DNA from 2 places in the Synechococcus sp. 63AY4M2 genome. Region 2 is predicted to be linked to the other one. Evidence: riboswitches for the same ligand, from Rfam matches in the RefSeq annotation. Region 2 holds a riboswitch; the other holds the start of a gene.
The links. Region 2 has a riboswitch for cobalamin ahead of metE (5-methyltetrahydropteroyltriglutamate--homocysteine S-methyltransferase). Riboswitches for the same ligand answer to the same signal wherever they lie in the genome.
Positions count from the first base shown of each region.

Region 1: another riboswitch for cobalamin. It lies ahead of SYN63AY4M2_RS02230 (TonB-dependent receptor); the one in region 2 lies ahead of metE (5-methyltetrahydropteroyltriglutamate--homocysteine S-methyltransferase).

Region 1 covers NZ_AXUX01000001.1:481,241-486,302, forward strand. Annotated here, with positions in the region: gene SYN63AY4M2_RS02225 (DUF1565 domain-containing protein) at 1-1,473, shown strand, start outside; cobalamin riboswitch at 1,565-1,706, shown strand; gene SYN63AY4M2_RS02230 (TonB-dependent receptor) at 1,746-3,689, shown strand; gene SYN63AY4M2_RS02235 (DUF1636 domain-containing protein) at 3,787-4,203, shown strand; gene SYN63AY4M2_RS02240 ((2Fe-2S) ferredoxin domain-containing protein) at 4,213-5,062, shown strand, end outside.
Region 2 covers NZ_AXUX01000001.1:1,450,475-1,455,536, reverse strand. Annotated here, with positions in the region: gene SYN63AY4M2_RS06425 (methyltransferase domain-containing protein) at 1-65, opposite strand, end outside; gene metE (5-methyltetrahydropteroyltriglutamate--homocysteine S-methyltransferase) at 280-2,523, opposite strand; cobalamin riboswitch at 2,929-3,134, opposite strand; tRNA gene SYN63AY4M2_RS06415 (tRNA-Arg) at 3,149-3,223, opposite strand; gene SYN63AY4M2_RS06410 (molybdenum cofactor biosynthesis protein MoaE) at 3,257-3,742, opposite strand; gene SYN63AY4M2_RS06405 (MoaD/ThiS family protein) at 3,743-4,006, opposite strand; gene moaC (cyclic pyranopterin monophosphate synthase MoaC) at 3,981-5,062, opposite strand, start outside.

The DNA of each region.
Region 1 (5,062 bases), 970 kb from region 2:
AAGACCATCACCCATGCCATCAGCCGGGCGCCAGCCGGCAGCATCATCCAGCTTCTGCCGGGGGTGTACAGCGCAGAAAGCGGCGAAGTCTTCCCCATCCGCCTCAAGGCCGGCCTTATCTTGCGCGGGGACGAGTCCACCTTGGGAGAGGGCTACCTGATCGATGGCGGCGGCACCTACATGAGCCCGACCTTGGCCCGGCAAAACGTTGCCCTGCTGGCAGAGACCGGCTCAGAGGTGCGGGGGGTTACCCTGCGCAACCAGGGTCGGCGCGGCTACGCCCTCTGGGTAGAATCGGCTTCCCCGCGCATTCTCAACAACAGCTTTGTGGGCAGCATCCACGACGGCATTTTCATCGCCGGCGCCTCCAACCCCTGGATAGAAGGCAACCGCTTCTACAAAAACGGGGCCAACGGCATCTCCGTCTTGGGCACCTCCCAGCCCACCATTGTCAACAACCTCTTCCAAGAGACCGGCTTTGGCCTCACCATCGACCAGCGCTCGGCGCCGATTGTGCGCAACAACCGCATCCTGCAAAACCGCACCGGCATTGTGGTCGGCGGCAGCGCCCGTCCCATCCTGCGCAACAATCTCATTGCCCGCAACCTGGAGACTGGCCTGACAGCTATCACCACCGCCCAGCCAGATTTGGGCACGGCTTCGGATCCCGGCAACAACATCTTTGAGGGGAACGGCCAGTACGACATCCACAACGCCACCCGCGGCCTGCGCCTCAACGCCAATGGCAACCAACTGGCCGGCAAAACCAAAGGGGAGCTGGATCTGGCCGGCCAGACCACGGTGGCTGCGCTGCCCAGCAACGCCCCGCCACCCATTGCGGCAGGCGGCTTGACGCTGCCCACACCTCCGCAGGCCGAGCCTCCGGCTCCCAGCAGGGATCCCCAGCCGGCGGCGGCCTCTCCCACCTTGCCGGTGGTGACGGTGCCCCAATCGACTGCCCCCGTTCCCCCTCCTGCAGCGGGATCGGGAGGGCGCATTTTGCCCAGTGCCCCCCCTCAGCCGGCAGGCGCTCAACCCCAGGAGTTTGTTGCCGTCCCCTTCACCCCCGATGGCTCCACCACGCCTGCCCAACCGGTTGAGCCTGCTCCTGCCACTCCCGTCCGCCAGCAATCTGTGGCTCCTCTCACGGATATTACTACCCTCCTGCCACCCCCGGCTCGCCGACAAGCGGGCAGCAGCCCAACAACCCCCCCTGTTCCCGTTGCCGCGGCTCCAGAACCGGCGGTAGCCCCAGCAGAGTCGGCCACCCGCTTTCGTGTGCTGGTGACCCCCAAGGGCAGCGACGATTTGCAGCGGCTGCGGCAGCTCGTCCCCGAAGCGGTGGAGACCGTGTTCAACGGCAGGAGGGTGCTGCAGGCCGGCCTCTACGACAGCCGCAGCCAGGCCCAGTCAGTCTTGGATCGGCTGTTGGACGCCGGCTTTGACGCGGTGGCGGAGATGATCTTCCGTTGACCTCACTGCCCAGGGATCCCCCCCGGCAGGATAGGAACTCCCCAGCAGGGAATGTATGATGCCTAGCACGGCTTTTTCCAGAGCAATGGGGAGGAAAGCCGTGCCGTCAGGTTGTCCTGGGGATCAGCCAGGGCAAGCAATGGGGAAAGTCCGGTGCAAATCCGGCGCTGTGCCGCAACTGTGATGGGCTGAGGCCCTCAGTCAGGATGCCCGCCTGCGGCTTTGGCTCAAAGCTTAGCCCTTCCGCGTCGCACGGAAGCAGGAGCAACCGGATGAAAGTAACTGTATGTCTCAGCCTTGGGCTGGGGATCTTGAGTTTGGGGATCCCGGCCTGGGGGCAGGCAATCTTGGATACCGGCCTCAGCGCCGAGATTTTGAATCAACCCGTCACCACCCCGTTTCGCCGTCCCGGCCTGCTGCGAGAGTCTTCCCGCCCAGTCTATGTCATCACCCGCCAGCAGATGCGCCAGCAAGGGGCAAGGACGGTGCAGGAAGCCCTGCGCTACTTGCCCGGGATCCTCAGCAATGGCACAGCGGGAACTCAGTTGGGAGCTCTTAGCTCTCAATTCATGCGAGGGGCGCGAACGGCGCAGGTATTGGTGCTCTTGGATGGCCGCCCTCTCAACGATCTGGGTTTTTTCGGGGGGTTTGACCTCTCGCAAATCACCACCGATGTCGTCGAGCGAATTGAAGTCTCCCCCGGCGGCGGCTCTACCCTGTACGGCTCAGACGCCGTTGGCGGCGTGATCAACATCGTCACGGTGGAGCCGCAGCCAGAAACGGAGACGGTGCTGGAAGCGGCGGTCGGCAGCTACGGTCTCAATGAGCAAGGGATCCAAAGTCGCGGCCAAGCCCAGGATCTGGGCTGGGTGCTCAGCTATCGCCGTCTGCAAAGTAACAACGACTTTCCCTTTGCCATTGAGCGGCTGGGCAAGTCAGGCAGGCGGGAAAACTCGGCGGTGGAGTACCACAACTTGCAGGCCAAGCTCACCTGGCAACTGGCCGAAGATCAAGTCCTAACAGCCAACGCCCTCTACCTCAACAAAGCCTTTCGCGTGCCCGGTAGTGTAGAGTTTCCCTCTCCCGACGCAGAGCAAAACACCAACGATCTGCTGCTGGATCTCAGTTGGCTGTGGACTCAGGAAACAGGATCCCTGCAGGCAAGAGTCTTTTTGGACGATCTCAACTACCGCTTCAGCGCTCCGCAAAGCCAGGGATCCCGCGACGTCATCTTGCGCAATGGCTGGGGATCCCAGCTTCAATATGCTTGGCAGGCCGGCGAAAACCTAGAGGGAGTTTTGGGGGCAGATTATCGCTCTATCTCAGCCCGCAATACGACTTTTTCTTTTGCCAGGGGTTCTGCCAATATCAACTACGACGATACGGTTAACCAGGGGGCCCTGTTTGCCCGCCTGGACTACAGCCCGGATCCCCAGTTCCACCTCGACCTGGGCATCCGTCAGGACTTCAGCAGTTTGGCCAACGGCTCGGCCACCTCGCCGGCTGTGGGGATCCGGTGGGCAGTTGCCGAGGGAACTACCTTGAGGGCCAGCTACGCCGGCAGCTTTCGCACTCCCTTGATCTCGGAATTGTTCTTTCGGCTGCGCGGCTTTTTTGAAGTGGATGGCAACCCCAATCTCCGCCCAGAGCGAGGGGAGAGCTTGGACATCGGCCTGGATCAAACCTTGGGAGATTTTGGCCTGCTGCGCTTAACTTTTGCCCACAACCGCATCCGCGATGGCATCACCTTTGTCAGCCTTGGGCCGCGCCGGGGAACCTATGAAAATATCGGGCTGGTCGAATATACCGGCCTGGAAGCGGCTTTAGATTTGCGTTTGGGGGAAAACTGGACGCTTTTTGCCAACTATACCCTCAATGATCCCATCATCCGCGCTGCCCTTAACCCGGCCACAGTTGGCAAAGAGCTAGCCTTTGTAGGAGCCGATAGCTTCAATCTAGGCCTAAGCTACCGCCACGAGCAGGGCTGGTACGGCTCGATTTTGGTCCATCACATTGGGAGCTTTTTTACCAACAATGCCAATACGGAATCCCTGCCAGGCTACACCACCGTGGCTCTGCGCGGCGGGATCCCGTTGGCTGAGGCCCTGAGCCTAGAGTTGGGGATCGACAACCTGCTGGATGAGCAGTATGAAGTTTTCCCCGGCTATCCCGGAGTTGGCCGCACGCTGAGGGTGAACTTGCGGGGGCAATTTTAGCGATATCCCAGGCTGTTTTTAACTCTCCGGCTGACCACTTTTAGCGAGAACTTTCCAAGTTGATTGTCTGCTTTACGGTTTAGTTTGGATGCAACTTATGGCGATCTCAACCAACTCTCTATCTCCTAACTTTTCTCCATCGACAACTTCGGCTCAAGCTGAGGCCGAACATTACCTCTGGATCTGCACCACCTGCGGATCTCGCTGGGTGAACGGCCAAAAAGAAGGGACTAGCAAAGGAGAAATGCTCCTGGCCGCCTTGCAATCGCAAGTGCTCAATTCCCAATTGCACCTGAAGCCAGTTGCCTGTATGAGCGGCTGCAGCCATGCCTGCGTGATTGCCCTAGCAGCCCCGGGGAAGATGACCTATGTCTTTGGCGATCTCGATCCAAAAGATGTAGAGCCAATCTTACAAACGGCGGAGCTGTATTTGACAAAGCCCGATGGGATCCTGCCCTGGGCAGAGCGCCCCATCAAAAAGGGGGTGATTGCCCGCATTCCGCCAATCCAATAGGAGCAACCTATGGCCGCTTTCAGTCCCTGGATCACGCCCTTAAACCAGACTTGGCAAGAGGTTTTCCCCACCGGCTGGACAACCGTTTACGAAGGGATCCCGGCTCACATCGACTGTCTTGGGCCATTGCTCTATGAGCTCTTTCAGGAGCGCTGGGCCGAGATCCAAGTGGGCCAGGTGGTGGAGGGAGGAGTGCTGGAGGCGGCCTTCAAGGATCCCCCTGCTCTCTGTGTGCTCTACGACGGCTATTTGACCGTGGCCACCGAAACTTGGCATTTGCACCTGTGTCTAGAAGAGCACCAGGGCGGCCCCTACAGCAGAACTCCACCTGAGCTGCGCCGCAAAAGATTGGTCGGCCGCGCCGCCCTCTATCGCCGCCTCAATCCGCAGGGCCAGCCTCGCCAATGGGGGATCCAATTTTGGAACGGAGCAGAGGAATCGCTGCTGCAGATCTTTTTGCCCAGTCCCTTTTTGGGGCCAGGAGAAGACTACCTGCCCGAAGGCAAAGCCGACTATCAGAAGCTCTCCCTTTATGAACGCCTGCGGGCCATTTACGTCGAGGGAAAAGAGCGGATCCCGTATGAAGATAACCCCCTCAAGCGGCCCTATTTGGCGGTTTGCCGTTCCAGCCGCTGCTATCCTTCTCGCCACTATCAGCCCGTTGTGGAAGCTCTGCAATCGGCCCTGCGGGAAGCCAATTTGGATATTCAGGTCATTACTTCCGGATGCCTAGAAGTCTGTCAACAAGGGCCGGTGGTTTTTTACTCCGGAGATCGCACCTGGTACAAGCGGGTTACCCCCCAAGTAGCGCGGCAAATTGTCCAGGAGCATCTGCTAAAGAACTGCCCCTTGAAAGCTC
Region 2 (5,062 bases):
TAGGCTCCCAATCCTATAGCTAGGAGCAGGACTAGGCCCCAAAAAACCCAGAGTGTTGGATTCATTAGAACTACCTTGAGATGGCTAGAGGTGGCAATTGATGATTGTTGCTGCGGTGGCAACAGACACAGCGGGGATCCCTTCTGGCCTCCGTTGATCCAGCGGAGCAAAGCCCCACTCTCATCTTGCCCTATTTGCCAGCTGCAAGGCGGCCTAGGAGTGTCGTAGCCGCACGGTTGCCCGCGGAGGAGACGCTGGCCTGAGCAACCTTGCCGGGGGCTAGGTGGCCTGGAGCTCCTCCCTTAGACGCTGAGTGGCTGCCACCATGTTTTTCAGGGCAGGGATCACTTCCTCCCAGCGGCGGGTTTTTAGGCCGCAGTCGGGGTTGACCCAGGTTTGCTCTAGCGGCAAGTGGGCCACTCCCAGGCGCAGTTGCCGGAGAATCTGCTCGGTGTCGGGCACCGCCGGGCTGTGAACGTCGTAAACGCCGTTGCCTACCTGGTGGCGATAGCCGGCTTGGGCAATCTGCAGCAAGGTTTTGTTGCTGCTGCGGCTGTTTTCGATGGAGAGGACGTCGGCATCCAGACGCTCGATGTGCTCGATGATGTCCCCGAACTCCGAGTAGCACATGTGGGTGTGGATCTGGGTTTCGGGCTTGGCGCCAGCGGTAGTCAGGCGGAAGGCCTCCACCGCCCAACTTAAGTATTCTGGCCAGCGCTCTTTTTTCAAGGGCAGCCCCTCTCGCAGCGCTGGCTCGTCCACCTGCACCATCGCGGCTCCGGCAGCTTCCAAGTCGGCCACCTCTGCCCGCAGGGCCAGGGCAATTTGCAGGGCCTGCTCGCGACGGGAAACGTCAACGCGGGGGAAGGACCAGTTGAGCATGGTTACCGGCCCTGTCAGCATCCCCTTGACCGGCTTTTGAGTCAGAGATTGGGCCACCTTGAACTCCCGCACCGTCATGGGGCGAGGGCGAGACACGTCGCCGTAGAGAATGGGGGGACGCACGCAGCGGCTGCCATAGCTCTGCACCCAGCCGTGCTCGGTAAAGGCAAAGCCCTGCAGTTGTTGGGCGAAGTATTCCACCATGTCGGTGCGCTCGAACTCACCATGCACCAGCACATCCAGGCCAATTTCTTCTTGGATGCGGATGCACTTGGCAATTTCGGCGTCGATGGCAGCTTCGTATTCGGCCTGGGAGATCTCGCCCTTTTTGTACTTGACCCGCCACTGCCGGACTTCGGGGGTTTGGGGAAAAGAGCCGATGGTGGTGGTCGGCAGCGGTGGCAGCTTGACCTGCCGGCCTATACGCTGCTCGTAGGGAAGGGAGCGCTGGAAGTCCTGCGCCGTCAGGTTAGCCAAGGCCTGGCGCACTGTAGAGTTGGGGGGATTGAAGTCCTGGAAGGCCTGCCACTGCTGCTCCAGCTCCTGCTGCTGGGCGGCGGTGTCTTCGCCGTTGAGGGTGCGGGCCAGCAGAACCACCTCGGCCAGCTTCTGCTCGGCAAAGCTGAGAACATTGCGCAAAGGCTCTGGCAGGTGGGTTTCCAGAGCAGCGTCGTGGGGCACAAATTGGAGCGAGCAAGAAGGCTGCACCCGCAGGTTGGGGGCTAGGGCTTGCAGCTCTTGCAGAGTGGCCAGAACGGCTTTGGGCTGGATCTGCCAGATGTTGCGCCCGTCCACTACCCCCGCCCCCAGGATCTTGTCGGCGGGGAAGCCGTGGGCTCTGACCAGTTCCAGGTTGTGGCCGCGGGTGAAGTCGAGGCTGAGGCCAGCTACCGGAAGCTCCACCGCCCAGGGGTAAGTCTCCCCCAAGTCGTCAAAGTAGGTAACCAGGTGGAGAGGGATCCCCACGCTTGCAAGCCAGCGGTAGGTCTGCTCCACCGCTTCCTGAAGACTTTTGCCTTCGCTGGTCACCAAGATGGGCTCATGGACTTGCACTTCCCGGATCCCCAGGCGCTGCAGCTCCTGCAAGAGTTCTCTGTAGAGAGGAAGCAGCTTCTCCAGATCCCCCCGCAACTCGCCAGAGCGCTGGCTTAGAGCAAGAAGGGTAACCGGACTGAGGAGGACGGGGCTGGTGCGGTTTCCTAGGATCCCTTGCGCCCGTCGCACCGTGGCCAGGAAGTCGTCGAAATGGGCCTGAGGGATCGCGTCGGCCTCAATTTCCGGCACCAGGTAGTGGTAGTTGGTGTCAAACCACTTGGTCATTTCCAAGGCCGGCAGCCCCTCCTGCCCCCGCGCCATGGCAAAGTAGCGCTCCAGGCCTGATAAGCTCTGAAACCGGGAGGGAATCAGCCCCAGCCAGGTGGCCCAGTCCAAAACGTGGTCGTAGAGGGTTTGATCTCCTACGGCAATGTGGTCGAGGTTGGCCTGTCGCTGGGTTCGCCAGGCCTGACTCTCCAGATCCTGCAGCGTCGCCAACAAGGCTTCCGCCTCCAGGGTGCCGCCCCAAAAGGCCTCCAGGGCTTTCTTCAGCTCGCGGCGCTTGCCCATGCGGGCATAGCCTAGGGTTTGAGTTTCAATGGCCATAAGGTACCTTGTCCTGAATCGAATTCGGTAATTGAGGTTGCCGCCAGTTGTCATCCAACCTAGGCAGCAAGAGATGGCCGCCGACATGCCTATCGGTGGCATCCCGGCAGAAGGTTTTCCCTAGGCCAGGAAACCTGCCGGAGCTGTCAAGGCGTTCCTTCACCCTGGCGGCTTGCCCACTCTGCACAGGGGGATGCCCAGAGGACTCTTTTGTGCAACCAAAGCGAGCAACCGTCCTCCTAGCTGCCCCTGAGCTATCTGCTCAGCTCTCTTGTCCGCGCTTTTGACTGAGTGCCTACGATCCGAGAGCGTCGAAAATCCGTAAGCAGGCCGATGAAAAAACTTCGAGACGGGAACGGGCTAACGTCAAAATGGGGAGCATATCTGTACCTCGCAGATATGGTGAACTGTGGAAAAACCGCCGGCGGGCATTCTGACTTGCTCAGTTTTGGAGGGGCTGGCTTGCGTTTCAAGGCCTCTTGCAACAACGAACTAGGGATCCCAAGTCCAAAACCGGCTCACAGCTGCGGGACAGCGGCAGATTCTCACTGCACTTTCCCCGTTGCCTCTGACGGCTGATCCCCGTCAGAACCGACAGTAGACTTTATCCTATCACTGGTTTTAGCGGGACTGGGCGGATTTGAACCGCCGACCTAGCGCTTAGGAGGCGCTTGCTCTATCCAGGCTGAGCTACAGCCCCAGGTCAGGTACCTCACTGATACTAGCAGAGAGGCTAGGGGGTATCGCCGCAAGGCTGCCGAGCAATAGCGTTCTTATGGAATTGCTGGAACAAAGGCTTTGCTTTCTGACACAAAACCCAACGCGGCGGCTCACCCCAGTAGTACTCTTTTTTCCAAATGGGCAAGCGCTCCTTGATTGCATCAATGATGTAACGTGCTCCAGCAAAAGCGGCGCCGCGATGTTCAGCTGTAGCACCAACCCAAACCGCAATATCACCAATTGCAAGATGACCCTGGCGGTGACAGGCAACAGCACCGCAGAGGCCAAACTTGGCGTGGGCTTCTCGGAGGATCTTCTCGCCCTCCTTCTGGGCAAGGATCTCGTAGACTTCGTACTCCAAGCTGAGAACAGGTTTGCCCTGGCTGTGGTTGCGTACCCAGCCCTCGAAGGTTACTAAGGCACCCGCTGTGTTATTGACGAGCAAACGACTGAGTTCAGCTGGCTGGATGGTGCTATCCACAATTAGAAAACGCAGCATTTAGCCCCCACAAACTGGTGGAATGAAAACTACCAAGGCACCTTCATCTATCGGCCTAGTCAAGTCACAGAACTCATGATTGACAGCAACCTTAACGTCCTCCGCTGCTAGCGAAAATCCATACTTTGCTTGCAGCTGCTGATAGAGCTCTAGGTAGTTTGCTGCACTGGTTTGCAGCACTTCGCTGCTCCGCTGAGCCTGTTCCCGCAGCACTGCTACATATTGAATTGTTACGGTCTTACTTAGGACAGATTGAGTTACCATGGCTGCAACTACCCCAAACGGATTGGAAAGTGGCATACTCCTCGGCGGTATTGACGTTCATGAGCTCGACCTCATGGTTGGGGGTAACTAGGGTGCAGGGCTGCCTGCTGAGGATTTCCACAGGGCAGTACACCCCTTCCGCGTAAGCCCTTTCTAGTACCGCTGCAGCTTGAGGAGTATAGATGGCGCAAAGAGCTTCCGGGAAGCCGCGCTCGGGGTTAACATAGCAAGTTGCGATTGTTTCGGCTTGGTAGTGATCCAGCAGCTTTTGGATTGTTTCTGACCGAAGGTTCAGTAGATCACAGGCAACAACCAACCAGTTAGCTTCAGGATGAGTATTCAAGGCAGTCAATAGGCCACTGATCGGGCCAACGCTTTCTACTAGATCTGGTAGTGTGGGCAAGAGCTCTAGAGCTGTGCCCGACCACTGACCGGCACGCGCTGACAAGTAAACCTGCTGGCAGTAGGGCTGCAGCAGTTCATAGAGATAGGCGGCGTGGGGTTTGCCAAAAGGGTTCAGCAGCGCTTTATCGCGACCCATGCGCTTGCTACGTCCCCCTGTGAGCACCAAGCCATAGAGGGGACGTTCCAGGAGGGCGTTTTTGCCGCCGGACTTAGTTACTAGGCGGGTCTCCTGGATGCAGATATGGGGCGACACCGACTTGCACATGTCATAGATTGTCAGCGCTGCTGTTGCCGCACCACAGAGAGCTTCCATTTCAACCCCTGTCTTAGCGCTGGTCTTGACAGTGCAGTGGATGGTTACAAGCAAGTGATCATCAATTGTGATATCAAAGGTGCAGTCTTCAACAGGGATCTGATGACAAAAGGGGATCAGTTGGTCAGTTCTTTTAACAGCCATTGTACCGGCAATGGTTGCTGTCTGAAATACCGGTCCTTTTTTCAGGTGGATATCTTGGCCAACAACATAGGATCTGAGAGCAGGTGGCAGTTGAACTCTTGCCCGTGCTGTGGCCGTTCGCAAAGACACCGATTTGTGGCTAATATCTACCATATGCGGATGGCCTTGAGCATTAAGATGGGCCCATGTACGAT